DNA from 3 places in the Streptomyces sp. NPDC107654 genome. Region 2 is predicted to be linked to each of the others. Evidence: riboswitches for the same ligand, from Rfam matches in the RefSeq annotation. Region 2 holds a riboswitch; each other region holds the start of a gene.
What was found. A riboswitch is a leader RNA that binds a small molecule or an ion and turns the genes downstream of it on or off. The one in region 2 is predicted to bind S-adenosylmethionine.

Region 1 (4,453 bases), on a different contig from region 2:
CCCGCTGGCCCTCTTCCAGGGTGCGGTAGCCGTCCATCTGAATGGCGCTGTAGTGGACGAAGACGTCCGCACCACCGTCGACCGCGATGAAGCCGTACCCCTTCTCCGCGTTGAACCACTTGACGGTGCCCTGAGCCATGCCTAACTCCCCTATTACTGGCCCTTGCACAGATCCACACTTCGCGGACCCGGGTCAGACCTCACCCCCCATTGGCCGGGGGCGTGCGCCGGAACGCGTCGACCGCGGCTGAATGTATCTGTCCAACTGCCGTCTGCAACAGGTCAATCGGACGAGAATTCTGGACGCGAGAGGTCAGGAATCTGGGGAGAATTCACCCGAATCCCGGGCAAGTCGGGCCCCATAAAAGCCGCAAAAGCCACAGAGGACCCGCACACTTTGGCTACTTCTTGTCGGGGCACGCGGCATGTTTTCTGGGCCCGCGGCCCGGAGGTCCCGGCCGTGTTCCCCAACTCTACCGCGCTCAATCACACAGAATTGCCCCCTCCGCTTCTCTCACGGAGAGGGCAATCCGACGGACACTCGGTAATCGATGTTACCGACGGTAATGAGCGGACATATGGACGGCTCAGCCGCCCGCGACCGCCGGAATGATCGACACGCCGGCACCGTCCGGGGTCACCGTCTCCAGACCCTGCTCGAAACGGACGTCGTCGTCGTTGACGTACACGTTCACGAAGCGGCGCAGCCTGCCCTGGTCGTCCAGCACGCGCGCGGCGATGCCCGTGTGGTTCTTCTCCAGGTCGGCGATGACCTCGGCGAGCGTCGCGCCCTCGGCGGTGACCTCGGCCTGCCCGCCGGTGTAGGTGCGCAGGATGGTGGGGATGCGAACGTTCACGCTCATGCGGTGAGACCTCCGGTCGGGTTCACGGGTACGGCGGGGCGGTGCCCCGGGGGCGCGGGGCTGTGACGAGTGTGCGGCTGCCGCCGCGCCGGCGCGACCGGCCCCCACCGCCCGCGGGGTGGGTGCGGCCTGCCGGCGCGGCGCCCGTCATGCGAGGCCGGCCTCGCGGAAGGAGTCCAGGCTCGGGCGGATGGTGGCGGTCAGGCCGGTCCCGGCCACCGCGTCCAGGGTCTTCAGGCCGTCGCCGGTGTTGAGGACGACCGTGGTCTTCGCCGGGTCCAGCAGGCCCGCCTCGAGCAGCTTGCGGGTGACGCCGACGGTCACACCGCCGGCCGTCTCGGCGAAGACGCCCTCGGTGCGGGCCAGCAGCTTGATGGCGTCCACGATCTCCGCGTCCGTCACGTCCTCCACGGCACCGCCGGTGCGGCGGGCGATGTCCAGGACGTACGGGCCGTCGGCCGGGTTGCCGATGGCCAGGGACTTGGCGATGGTGTCCGGCTTCTGCGGGCGGACCACGTCGTGCCCGGCCTTGAAGGCGGTGGACACCGGGGAACAGCCCTCGGCCTGCGCCCCGAAGATCTTGTAAGGCCTGTCCTCGACCAGGCCCAGCCTGATCAGCTCCTGCAGGCCCTTGTCGATCTTCGTGAGCTGGGAGCCGGAGGCGATCGGGACGACCAGCTGGTCGGGCAGGCGCCAGCCCAGCTGCTCGGCGATCTCGTACGCGAGGGTCTTGGAGCCCTCCGCGTAGTACGGCCGCAGGTTGACGTTGACGAAGCCCCAGCCCTCGCCGGCCGGGTCGCCGATCAGCTCGGAGCAGAAGCGGTTCACGTCGTCGTAGTTGCCCTCGATGCCGACCAGCTCACCGCCGTAGACCGCGGCCATGACGACCTTGCCCTGTTCCAGGTCGTGCGGGATGAACACGCAGGAGCGGAAGCCGGCCCGGGCGGCGGCGGCGCCGACGGCACCGGCCAGGTTGCCGGTGGAGGAGCAGGAGAGGGTGGTGAAGCCGAAGGCGCGGGCGGCCTCCAGGGCCTGGGCGACGACCCGGTCCTTGAAGGAGTGGGTGGGGTTGCCGGAGTCGTCCTTCACGTACAGCCCGCCGGTCACGCCCAGCTCGCGCGCCAGGTTGTCGGCCTTGACGAGCTTGGTCCAGCCGGGGTTCAGGTTGGGCTTGCCGGCGACGTCCGCGGGCACCGGCAGCAGCGGCGCGTACCGCCAGATGTTCGCGGGACCGGCCTCGATGCGCCGGCGCAGTTCCTCGGTGTCGTAGGCGGAGAAGTCGTAGGCGATCTCCAGCGGGCCGAAGCACTCCTCGCAGGCGAAGACCGGGCCGAGCGGCACCCGGTGGCCGCACTCGCGACAGCTCAGTGCCGCGGCGGGGCCGAGGTCGACGGTGGATTCGCTGGAGGTTGCAACTGTCTGCACAGCCATGTGAGGCGAGGCCCTTTCTCCTCATCTTCCTCACGACGCATCTCGCCGTGAGACGGATTTGGCACCTTCCCTAGCCGGGAGCCTCGCTACGAAGACGAGAATCGGCTGGAGGGTTGCCGGGGCTTCATCGGGCCGTGTCCCTCTGCCCCTCTGGATGAGCGGTATGCGGTTGTGAACGCCGGTCGACCCCCGACATGCGATGGTCATCGGCGTTGTTCAAGACTGTAACCGAAGGCCAGGACAGTTGAGATAGTCGTCCGAACCGCGAGATGGATCACACGGTGGAGTGTGGTCGTGACAGTGAGGAGCCGCCGACCGTGCTGGAAGAAGTCGAGCGCTGGCTGAGCACCCGCTCCTGGTCCGTGGCCGACCGTCCGCTGCACCAGGTGCTGGCGGCCAAGCAGCGCACCGGCCAGACGATCAGCGTCGTCCTGCCCGCCCTCAACGAGGAGGAGACCGTCGGCGACATCGTCGCGGTCGTCCGGCACGACCTCGTGGAGCAGGCACCGCTCGTCGACGAGATCGTGGTCGTCGACTCCGGCTCCACCGACCGCACCTCCGAGGTCGCCGCCCGCGCCGGCGCCCGGGTCGTGCACCGCGACGACATACTGCCCCGCATCCCCGCCGTCCCCGGCAAGGGCGAGGTGCTGTGGCGCTCGCTGCTGGTGACCGGCGGGGACATCGTCTGCTTCATCGACGCGGACCTGAGGGAGTTCTCCTCCGCCTTCGTCACCGGGATCGTCGGCCCGCTCCTCACCGACCCGGACGTCGACCTGGTCAAGGGCATGTACGACCGCCCGCTCGCCGGCGGTGCCGGGCAGGGCGGCCGGGTCACCGAGCTCATGGCCCGTCCGCTGCTGAACATGCACTGGCCGCAGCTGGCCGGGTTCGTGCAGCCGCTGGGCGGCGAGTACGCGGCCCGCCGCTCCCTGCTGGAGCAGCTGCCGTTCCCCGTCGGCTACGGCGTGGAGCTGGGCATGCTGGTCGACGCGCTGCACCTGGTGGGCCTGGACGCGCTGGCCCAGGTCGACGTGGGTGTGCGCAAGCACCGGCACCAGGACGGGCAGGCGCTCGGGAGGATGGCGGCGGCGATCTACCGCACGGCCCAGCTGCGGCTCGCGCGCGGGCACCTCGTCCGGCCCTCCCTCACCCAGTTCGAGCGGGGCCAGGACGGGTTCGAGCCGCGTACCTACTCGGTGGACACCGAGGAACGGCCGCCCATGGTGGAGATCGCGGAGTACGCCGAACGGAAGGTGGCGTGAACGTGCCGTACACGGTCCTTCCGCCTGGCGAGCCGTACGTTTGAGCGTTTGGGGGCCGGGCTAGGTTGAGGCGTATGGCTTTCACGCGTGCTGCTGGTGACAAGGCTCAGGTGCTGGTCGCGTCGAATCGCGGCCCGGTCTCCTATCAGGTGGGCGAAGACGGTGCGCTGCACGCCAGACGGGGCGGCGGCGGACTGGTCTCGGGGCTGTCCGCCATCGGCTCGGACGCGGACTCGGTGTGGGTGTGCGCCGCGCTCGGCGACGGCGACCGGGCGGCGGTGCGGCGCGCGGACGGCGGGCTGCTGCCGGCCGAGGACACCGGCGGGCAGCGGGTGCGGATGCTCGACATCGACGCGAGCGTGCACGCCGAGGCGTACAACGGGATCGCCAACTCGGTGCTGTGGTTCGTCCACCACATGCTGTACCAGACCCCGCTGGAGCCGGTCTTCGACGCGGAGTTCCGCCGGCAGTGGGGGTCGTACGAGGCCTACAACCGGGCGTTCGCCGAGGCGCTGGCGGAGGAGGCCGCCGAGGGCGCGGCGGTGCTGATCCAGGACTACCACCTGGCCCTCGCCCCCCGGATGCTCCGCCGGCTCCGCCCCGACCTGCGCATCGGCCACTTCTCGCACACCCCGTGGGCGCCGCCGGACTACTTCCGTGTCCTGCCCGACGACATCGCGGCGGAGCTGCTCGGCGGCATCCTCGGTGCCGACCGGGCGGCGTTCCTGACCCGGCGGTGGGCGGACGCGTTCACCGACTGCTGTCACGCGGTGCTCGGGCCCGGCATCCCGTCCGGCACCCGGATCGGGGTGCACGGGCTCGGCGCGGACGCCGACTTCCTGCGCGAGCGGGCGCACCGGCCGGACGTGGACGAGCGGATGGCGGCGCTGCGGGAGG
Region 2 (4,453 bases):
AAGCGCGAGCACCACATCCTGGACCGCCCGCGCAACGCCCCGACCCGTACCGCGTTCGGTGTCGCCTGGGTGACGGTCTACATGGTGGGCCTGGTCGGCGGTGGCAACGACCTCTTCGCCACCCACTTCCACCTGTCGATCAACGCCGTCACCTGGTTCGTTCGGATCGCCTTCTTCGCCGGACCGGTCATCGCGTTCCTCGTCACCAAGCGGATCTGCCTCGGCCTGCAGCGCCGCGACCGCGACAAGGTGCTGCACGGTCGCGAGACCGGCATCATCAAGCGGCTGCCGCACGGTGAGTTCATCGAGGTGCACGAGCCGCTCAGCCAGGAGCAGCTGCACACGCTCACCGCGCACGAGCAGTACCAGCCGGCCGAGATCGGTCCGACGGTCGACGAGAACGGTGTCGAGCGCAAGGTGGGTGCCTCGGAGAAGCTGCGCGTCAAGCTCTCCAACGCCTACTACGGCGAGGACAACCAGATCCCGAAGCCGACCGTCGAGGAGTACAAGGAGATCACGAGCGGCCACGGCCACCACTGATCCCCGCGTCGCCACGCCACGCCGAAGGGCCCCGTCCGTAACCCGGACGGGGCCCTTCCCCGTGCCCGGGGCTGGATAGGGTGGTCCACGACGGAGCAGGAATCTGTACGAGGAGCGGCTGATGAGCGCTGTGACCCCCGCTGGAGGCGACACCGCGGCGGGCCGCTCCTGGCCCGCCCTGCTGAACGGTCTGCTGGACGGCCGGGACCTGTCCGCCGACGACACGGCCTGGGCGATGGACGTGATCATGCGCGGGGAGGCGACCGACGCGCAGATCGCCGCCTTCATGGTGGCGCTGCGGGCCAAGGGCGAGACGGTCCAGGAGATCACCGGACTCGTCCGGGCCATGTACGCGCACGCGAACGTCATCGAGGTGCCCGGGCCGGCCGTGGACATCGTCGGCACCGGCGGTGACGGCGCCAAGACGGTGAACATCTCCACCATGTCCTCGATCGTCGTCGCCGGCACGGGCACGAAGGTCGTCAAGCACGGCAACCGCGCCGCGTCCTCCGCCTCCGGCTCCTCCGACGTCCTGGAGAAGCTCGGCATCAACCTGAACCTGACCCCGCGGCGGGTCGCCGAGGTCGCCGAGGAAGCCGGGATCACCATCTGCTTCGCCGTCCGGTTCCACCCCTCCCTGCGCCACGTCGCCCCGGCCCGCGCCCAGTTGGGCATCCGGACCACCTTCAACGTGCTGGGCCCGCTCACCAACCCGGCCCAGGTGCGGGCGCAGGCCGTCGGGGTGGCCGACCCCCGGATGGCGCCGATCGTCGCCGGCGTCCTCGCCGAGCGGGGGAACTCCGCGCTGGTGTTCCGGGGCGACGACGGCCTGGACGAGCTGACCGTCACGGCCCCCTCCCGGGTCTGGGTGGTCCGCGACGGCAAGGTGACGGAGGAGACCTTCGACCCGCGGGACGTCGGCATCGACCTCGTCCCGGTGGACGCCCTGCGCGGCGCCGACGCCTCCTACAACGCGGAGGTCGCCCGGCGGCTGCTGGACGGCGAGACGGGCGCCGTACGGGACGCCGTCCTGCTGAACTCGGCAGCCGCGCTGGTGGCGCTCCGGCCGACGGACGCGCCGCTCGCCGAGCAGCTCCGGGCCGGCATGGCGAAGGCCGCGGAGTCGATCGACTCGGGCGCCGCGAAGCGCACCCTGGACCGCTGGGTGGCCGTCAGCAACGCCTAGGCACCCCGGACGTCGTCCCGCGATCCGGACACGGGTTGCGGGACGACGATCACCTCGCGTACGTTCCTGTACCAGGTCATGAGTGACAGTCATGAGGCCCCGGCCGACTGTCCGGCAACCCTCCGTCCGTGGCGGGGTGCCCCGGGTGAAGACCAGGCCGTGCACAGCAAGGTGTACGGCAAGCGCGGATCCCTCACGAACCCAGGGATCCTGGTCGTCGAGGAGTCTTCCGTGAGCAAGCGAATGCGTTAGGGCCGCAGAGCCCCGCCTCCGCACACCCTTTCTCTCTTCTTCGTCTTCCCCCCTCGTCTCACGGGAGTTCCGCCATGTCCGTCTCCAGCGCTGCCTCCGACCAGACCGTTTGCGCCCCTCTGCCCGTTCTGGGGCGAGATGTCACCGTCCCGCTCGTCACCGGCGGCGAAGTCGCCTACGCCGCCCTGGACTACGCGGCCAGCGCGCCCGCCCTCCAGCGCGTCTGGGACGACGTCGCCGCGTACGCCCCGTACTACGGCAGCGTCCACCGCGGTGCGGGCTACCTCTCCCAGCTCTCCACGGACCTGTTCGAGAACGCGCGGAGCACGGTCGCCGACTTCCTCGGCTGCCGGCCCGCCGACCAGGTCGTCTTCACCCGCTCCACGACGGACTCCCTCAACCTCCTCGCGCGGGCGATCCCGGCCGACTGCCAGGTCTTCGTCTTCGAGACCGAGCACCACGCCTCCCTGCTGCCCTGGCAGGACGCGCGGGTCACCTACCTCGACGCCCCGCGCACCCCGCAGCAGGCCGTCCGGACCCTGGAGCGGGCCCTCGCCGACCGAGAGCCCCACGGCCCCGCCCTGGTCTGCGTCACCGGCGCCTCCAACGTCACCGGCGAGCTGTGGCCGGTGCGCGAGCTGGCCGCCGCCGCGCACGCCCACGGCGCCCGCATCGTCCTGGACGCCGCGCAGCTCGCCCCGCACCACCCGGTGTCCGTCAGCGACCTCGACGTCGACTGGATCGCCTTCTCCGGCCACAAGCTGTACGCCCCCTTCGGCTCCGGCGTCCTGGCCGGCCGCGCCGACTGGCTCCAGGCGGCCGAGCCGTACCTCGCGGGCGGCGGCGCCAGCCGCAAGGTCACCCGGCGCGAGGACGGGGGAGTGGCCGTCGAGTGGCACGACACCGCGGCCCGCCACGAGGCCGGCTCCCCGAACGTCATCGGCGCCTACGCCATCGCCTCGGCCTGCAAGGCCCTGACCGAGGCCGGCTGGGACACCCTGGTCGCCCGCGAGCAGCACCTCGTCCGCGCGGTCCGCGAGGGCCTCGCCGACGTCCCCGAGGTGCGGATCCTCTCCCTCTTCGGCGACGACGCCCCGCGGGTCGGCGTCCTCTCCTTCGTCGTCGAGGGCTGGAACAGCTCCCACTTCGCCGCCGCCCTCTCCGCCGAGTACGGCATCGGCGTCCGCGACGGCCTCTTCTGCGCCCACCCCCTGGTCCGCACCCTCCTCGGCAGCGACCCCCAGAGCCAGGGCGAGTGCGGTGCCCCCGAGGCGGCCCCCGGCGAGAAGTCCCTCAACGCCATCCGCGTCAGCTTCGGCGCCGGCACCCCCGACGAACACGTCGAGCGCTTCGTCGACGCGGTGCGGGAACTGGTGCGGGACGGCGCCAAGTGGCAGTACCGCACGGAGGACGGCCGCTGCGTCCCGGCGGTCTGAGACCGGCGTGCACGGCGGCGCCGCCGCGGGGCGCGGGGAGCCGCGCGGGACACACGGCGACGCCCTGCTGGCGCTGGACGCGCGGGACGGCTCCCGCAGGTGGCGGGTGTCCGCGGGCACGGACGTCACGGCCGTCGCCGTCGCGGGCACCACCCTGTTCGCGGACACCGCCGCCGAGCTTCAGGGCTTCCGTGTCTCGGACGGCCGCCGGCTGTGGCGCAGGGAGACCGACACCGGGCCGCTCGGCGCGGGCGGCCGCGCCCTGGCCGTCGGCACGGAACAGGGCCTCGTGTACGCCGTCCGGGCGGCCGACGGCTCGCGCGCCTGGGCGCACGACCTCGAGAGGAGCGCGGCCCAGCCGCGGGCGGTCGTGGCCGGCGAGACCGTGTACGTCCGCGCGGGCGACCGGGTCCGGGCACTGGACCTGGACGGGAAGCAGCGCTGGAGCGCGGCCCTCGGCCGTGACGCGGGCGACGACCAGCACACCCCGGTCGCCCACGCCGGCCGCCTCTACGTCCCTTCGGGGACGGGCATCGCCGCGGTGGAGACGACCGGCTAGTTGTCGAGGCCGATCGCGAAGGCGGCTTCCATGTCGTGCTGGGAGTAGGTGCGGAAGGCGACGTGGGTGTCCGTGGCCTCCACGCCGGGGATCTTGCTGATCCGGCCCGGGATGACCTCGGCGAGGTCGTCGTGACGGCGGACCCGGACCATGGCGATCAGGTCGTAGGTGCCGGTGACCGAGAAGACCTCGCTGACGCTGTCGAGCGCGGCGATCCCCTCCGCGATCTCGGGGATCCGGTCCACGCTGGTCTTGATCAGGACGATCGCGGTGATCACGGCTGTTTCTCTCCCTCGGGGACCGGAGCTGGGGCGGCTTTCACTCTAGTCCCACGGCCGTACCGCACCCAGGCGTAGCCGAAGCCCAGCCCGAACCCCACGAGGTGCGCCAGGTAGGCCACCCCGGGGCCGTCCGAGGCCCGCCCCGCCGCCAGCCACTGGAGGGCCGCCCACAGCGGCAGCACCACCCACGCGGGGAAGC
Region 3 (4,453 bases), on a different contig from region 2:
AGCGCGGCGAGGTCGCCGCCCCAGGTGCCGGCCGCGTTCACCACCGCGGGTGCGTGTATCTCGCCGCGGTCGGTACGGACGCCGTACACCGTGCCGCCCGCCGTCCGCAGCACCCCGGTCACGGCCTGCCCGGTGTGCAGGGCGGCACCGGAGGCGCGGGCCAGGTGGGCGGCGGCCAGGGCGGGCATGACCTGCGCGTCCTGCGGATAGTGCACGCCGCCCGCCATGCCCGGCGCCAAGTGCGGTTCCAGCTCGGCGAGTCGGCCGCCGTCGACGGGTACGGCGGTGACGCCGGCGTCGCGCTGGCCCGCCGCGAAGTCCCGCAGGGCGTCCAGGGCCCGGGGAGTGGAGGCGACCACGAGGCCGCCCTTGGGCTCGTACTCGATCGCGGCGCCGTGCTCCCGTGCCAGCCCGGCCCACAACCGGGACGACAGCAGGGCGAGTTCGAGTTCCGGGCCCGGCTCCTTGTCGGAGACGAGCAGGTTGCCCTCGCCGGCGCCGGTGGTGCCGCCCGACACCGGGCCCCGGTCCACGAGGCGCACGTCGAGTCCGGCGCGCACGGCGTACCAGGCGCAGGCGGCGCCCACCATTCCGGCCCCGACTACCACGACATCGCAGGTCAGTCGCTTCGTCACGCCAGTACTATGTCACATGTTCCTCTGTCTGAGGAGTCCCCCGTGCCGACCTCGACTCCCGGTCGCGCCCCCCCTTTCCCGGTCGGCCCCGAGCCCCGGCCGGCCCGTGTCCCGACCGAGCCCGAGTCCCGGGCGTGGACGCCCCCTTGACGTCGTACCAGCCCGGATCGACACTCCAGGGAGGGAATCCTAGTGAACAGGTAGGGAATCATGGCGCGTCTCGCGACGGGCACCGGCCGTACGGGCCGGACGCCGTCGCGCGCCCTCCTGTTGACCTCCCGCCGTCACGTCGACCTGCAGCGCGTCTGCAGCGCGATCAGCCGCCACCGCTGACCCGGGCACCCTCACCGCCACCCACCGGCCCCGTCCGCGCCGGTGCGCCCGTCCGCACACCCGCCATCCGGGGAGACGCATGTCCATCACTCCGCTCACCGCCGTCCCGACCGCCGCACCTCGCCCCGCCCCCGCCTTCCGGGGCCGGATCGGGCAGGACGCGCGCAGCGGCCACTACGCCGTGCCGCACCGCTACCGGCTCCATCTGTCCACCGCCTGTCCCGACGGGCTGCGCCTCGCCGTCGGCCACAGCCTGCTCGGCCTGGACGACGGCTGTCCGGTCACCCTCCTGCCCGCCGTCCCGGACCGTCCCGACGGCGGCCACTCGGCCCTGCGCCCCCTGTACGAGGCCGGCGCCCACCACCACACCGGACCGGCGCTCGGGCCCGTGCTCGGCGACGACTGGTCCGGACGCATCGTCAGCACCCACACGCCCGACATCCTGCGCGACCTGGACCGGTTCCGTCCGGGCGGCGGCGCCCGCCTGTACCCCTCCGGGCTGGAGTCCGTGATCGAGGCCGTCGAGCGGATGTGCGCCGAGGGCATCGAGGAGGCCGCGCAGCGCGCGGGACGGGCCGGTGCCGACCCGGCGGAGCGGGCCGCCGCCCTCGACGTGCTGCTCGACACCCTGGGCCGGCTGGAGCGAGGGCTGGGCGGGGAGTCGTACCTCGCCGACGACCGGCCCACCGCCGCCGACATCGAGCTGTGGGTGACCCTCGTCCGGCTCGACACCGTCCACCGCTGCCACCTCGACGCCTCCGCCGTGCACCGCATCGCCGGCCACCGCGCCCTGTGGGCGTACGCCCGCCGGCTGGCCGCGCACCCCGCGTTCGGCCGCCACCTCGACCTCGACGGCATCGCCCGCCGCCACCACGGCCGCTGCCAGGGCCTGGAAGCCGCCGGAGCCGCTGTCCAGATCCTGGACTGGGCGGCCCACGCCGCGGAAACCCACGACGCTTCCCGCAGGTGGGAGCGGGCCCCCGATGTCCCGGGGGCGGACGGCCGTTGACAATCGAACGGCCAACTGCCTTACTTACGGCTCAAGAACGGTCATGAGCGTCAGCGCCAAGCCCTGGCTCGCTGACCGGCAACCCTCGCACCGCGGTGGGGTGCCCCAGGTGACGACCGGACCGGATGACTCTTTTTCGGTAAGCGCGAGGCCCTCCGGGGCCCGGAACAGTGACAGGTGACGCCATGTACGCAGTTCCCAGGACGGCCGTGAGCCGCCCCCAGGGCTGCGTACCGTCGTACGCCGGTCTCCTCGTCGCCGACCGCGTCGTCGACCTGCTCCGTGTGAACAGCGCACTGTGTACCGCACCGGGCTCTGCCCGCTGTCAGGGCTGACGTCTCCTCCCAGCCCCCGCGTTCCCGCCGCACACCGTCCCCGTGGTGTGCCGCCGTCCGCCCAGCCCCCGGTCCCGTGCCTGTCCGTGCGCCGCCCCGTGCCGTAGTGCCGTCGCGGCCCACGCCCGCCCGTGCGCGGCACCCGGGGGTGTCCGACTCCGCCGGAGCCTGCCATGAGTGAACCGCCGGGCGCCGCCGTCTCGCTGGCCGAGGCGCCGCCCACGCCGACCGACACTCCGTCAAAAGCTTTTGTTGCCCAGCGCGTTCAGCCGCTGCGTCGGCCCGGCCGGTGGATCGTCACCGCCGTCGTCCTCGTGCTGGTCGCGCAGGTCCTGCACGGACTGGTCACCAACCCCTTCTACCAGTGGGACCGCTTCCGCTACTGGTTCCTGCGCCCCGCCGTCCTCGACGGCCTCCTCGTCACCCTGGAAGTCGCCGCGCTCAGCGCCGTCCTGGGACTCCTCGGCGGGGTCCTGCTGGCCCTCGGCCGGCTCTCCGGCAGCCCGGTGCTGCGCGCGGTCAGCTGGACGTACACCTGGCTGTTCCGCTCCGTACCGCTGATCGTGGTGCTGATCTTCCTCTACAACTTCAGTGCCCTGTACAAGACGTTGAGTCTCGGCGTGCCCTTCGGCCCCGCCTTCCTCACCTTCGACGAGTCGAAGCCGGCCACCGACATGACGATCGCCGTCATCGGTCTCAGCCTCAACGAGGCGGCGTACGCCGCCGAGGTGGTGCGCGGCGGCATCCTCTCCGTCGACCAGGGACAGCACGAGGCGGCCGCCGCGCTCGGCCTGCCCAAGGGCTACCAGTTCCGCCGGATCGTCTTCCCGCAGGCCCTGAGATCCATCACCCCGAACTACGTCAACCAGCTGATCGGACTCGTCAAGAGCACGTCCCTGGTCTTCTACGTCTCCCTGCTCGACATCTTCGGCACCGTCCAGTCGATGAGCAGCACCTATCCCGGTGACGTCGTGCCGCTGCTGATGGTCGCCACCGTCTGGTACCTGATCCTCACCAGCGCCGTGTCCGTCGTCCAGTTCCAGGTCGAGCGGTACCACGCCCGGGGCGCCACCCGCACCCCGCCGCCGACACCCCTGCGGAAGGCGCGGGCCGGCCTGGCCTTCCTGCGCGACCGGCTGCGCCGGGAGGCCGCCGTATGAGCACCGCGCAGACCCTCCCGACGACCGCCCCCGCCGCGCTCGAGGTGCACGGCGTCCACAAGTGGTACGGCACCCACCGCGTCCTCGACGGCATCGACCTGACCGTCCGCCCCGGCGAGGTCACGGTGATCCTGGGGCCCTCCGGCTCCGGCAAGTCGACGCTGCTCAGAGTGATCAACCACCTGGAGAAGCCCGAGACCGGTCACGTCAGCGTCGGCGGCGAGCTGATCGGGGTGAAGCGGCACGGGGACCGGCTGAAGGAACTCAGCGAGCGCGCCCTCCTCGCCCAGCGCGGCCGGATCGGCTTCGTCTTCCAGAACTTCAACCTCTTCCCGCACCTGACCGTCCTCGACAACGTCGCCGCCGCCCCCGTCGCCACGCGCCGGCTGACCAAGGCCGCGGCGGTGGAACTGGCCCGCGAACTCCTCGACCGCGTGGGCCTCGGCGACAAGGCCGGCGCCCGTCCCCGGCAGTTGTCCGGCGGCCAGCAGCAGCGCGTCGCCATCGCCCGGGCCCTCGCCCTGCGGCCCGGGATCATCCTCTTCGACGAGCCGACCTCGGCACTCGACCCCGAACTCGTCGGCGAGGTCCTGGCCGTCATCAAGGACCTGGCGACCAGCGGCACCACCCTCGTCATCGTCACCCACGAGATCGGCTTCGCCCGCGAGGTCGCCGACCGGATCGTCTTCATCGACGGCGGCCGGATCGTGGAACAGGGCCCGCCCGCACAGGTGCTGGACCACCCGCGGCACCAGCGGACCCGGGACTTCCTCGGCAAGGTGCTCTGACCCGCACCGGCCCGGAACCCGAACGCGCCATCCCGACGACTCTGCGAACGACAAGGACAGCCATGCCCAGCCACCTCTCCCGACGCGGCCTCCTGCGCGGCCTCACCGCGGCCACCGCCGCCTTCTTTCTCGCCGGAGGGCTCACCGCCTGCGGTGGTGACAGCGAGGCCGCCGCCACGACCGACACCACGGG

Region 1: another riboswitch for S-adenosylmethionine. It lies ahead of thrC (threonine synthase); the one in region 2 lies ahead of ACZ7N4_RS01035 (aminotransferase class V-fold PLP-dependent enzyme).
Region 3: another riboswitch for S-adenosylmethionine. It lies ahead of ACZ7N4_RS26800 (amino acid ABC transporter permease); the one in region 2 lies ahead of ACZ7N4_RS01035 (aminotransferase class V-fold PLP-dependent enzyme).

The regions. Positions count from the first base shown of each region.
Region 1 is NZ_JBVKBI010000020.1:24,111-28,563, forward strand. Features, by position in the region: gene ACZ7N4_RS28780 (cold-shock protein) at 1-139, opposite strand, end outside; gene ACZ7N4_RS28785 (MoaD/ThiS family protein) at 588-863, opposite strand; gene thrC (threonine synthase) at 1,011-2,294, opposite strand; SAM riboswitch class I at 2,313-2,455, opposite strand; gene ACZ7N4_RS28795 (glucosyl-3-phosphoglycerate synthase) at 2,612-3,556, shown strand; gene ACZ7N4_RS28800 (alpha,alpha-trehalose-phosphate synthase (UDP-forming)) at 3,631-4,453, shown strand, end outside.
Region 2 is NZ_JBVKBI010000001.1:225,406-229,858, reverse strand. Features, by position in the region: gene qcrB (cytochrome bc1 complex cytochrome b subunit) at 1-540, shown strand, start outside; gene trpD (anthranilate phosphoribosyltransferase) at 662-1,726, shown strand; SAM riboswitch class IV at 1,801-1,917, shown strand; gene ACZ7N4_RS01035 (aminotransferase class V-fold PLP-dependent enzyme) at 2,053-3,414, shown strand; gene ACZ7N4_RS01030 (outer membrane protein assembly factor BamB family protein) at 3,422-3,973, shown strand; gene ACZ7N4_RS01025 (Lrp/AsnC family transcriptional regulator) at 3,970-4,251, opposite strand; gene ACZ7N4_RS01020 (rhomboid family intramembrane serine protease) at 4,248-4,453, opposite strand, start outside.
Region 3 is NZ_JBVKBI010000017.1:72,480-76,932, reverse strand. Features, by position in the region: gene ACZ7N4_RS26815 (NAD(P)/FAD-dependent oxidoreductase) at 1-635, opposite strand, end outside; gene ACZ7N4_RS26810 (putative leader peptide) at 846-968, shown strand; gene ACZ7N4_RS26805 (glutathione S-transferase C-terminal domain-containing protein) at 1,048-1,977, shown strand; SAM riboswitch class IV at 2,017-2,129, shown strand; gene ACZ7N4_RS26800 (amino acid ABC transporter permease) at 2,486-3,472, shown strand; gene ACZ7N4_RS26795 (amino acid ABC transporter ATP-binding protein) at 3,469-4,260, shown strand; gene ACZ7N4_RS26790 (ABC transporter substrate-binding protein) at 4,323-4,453, shown strand, end outside.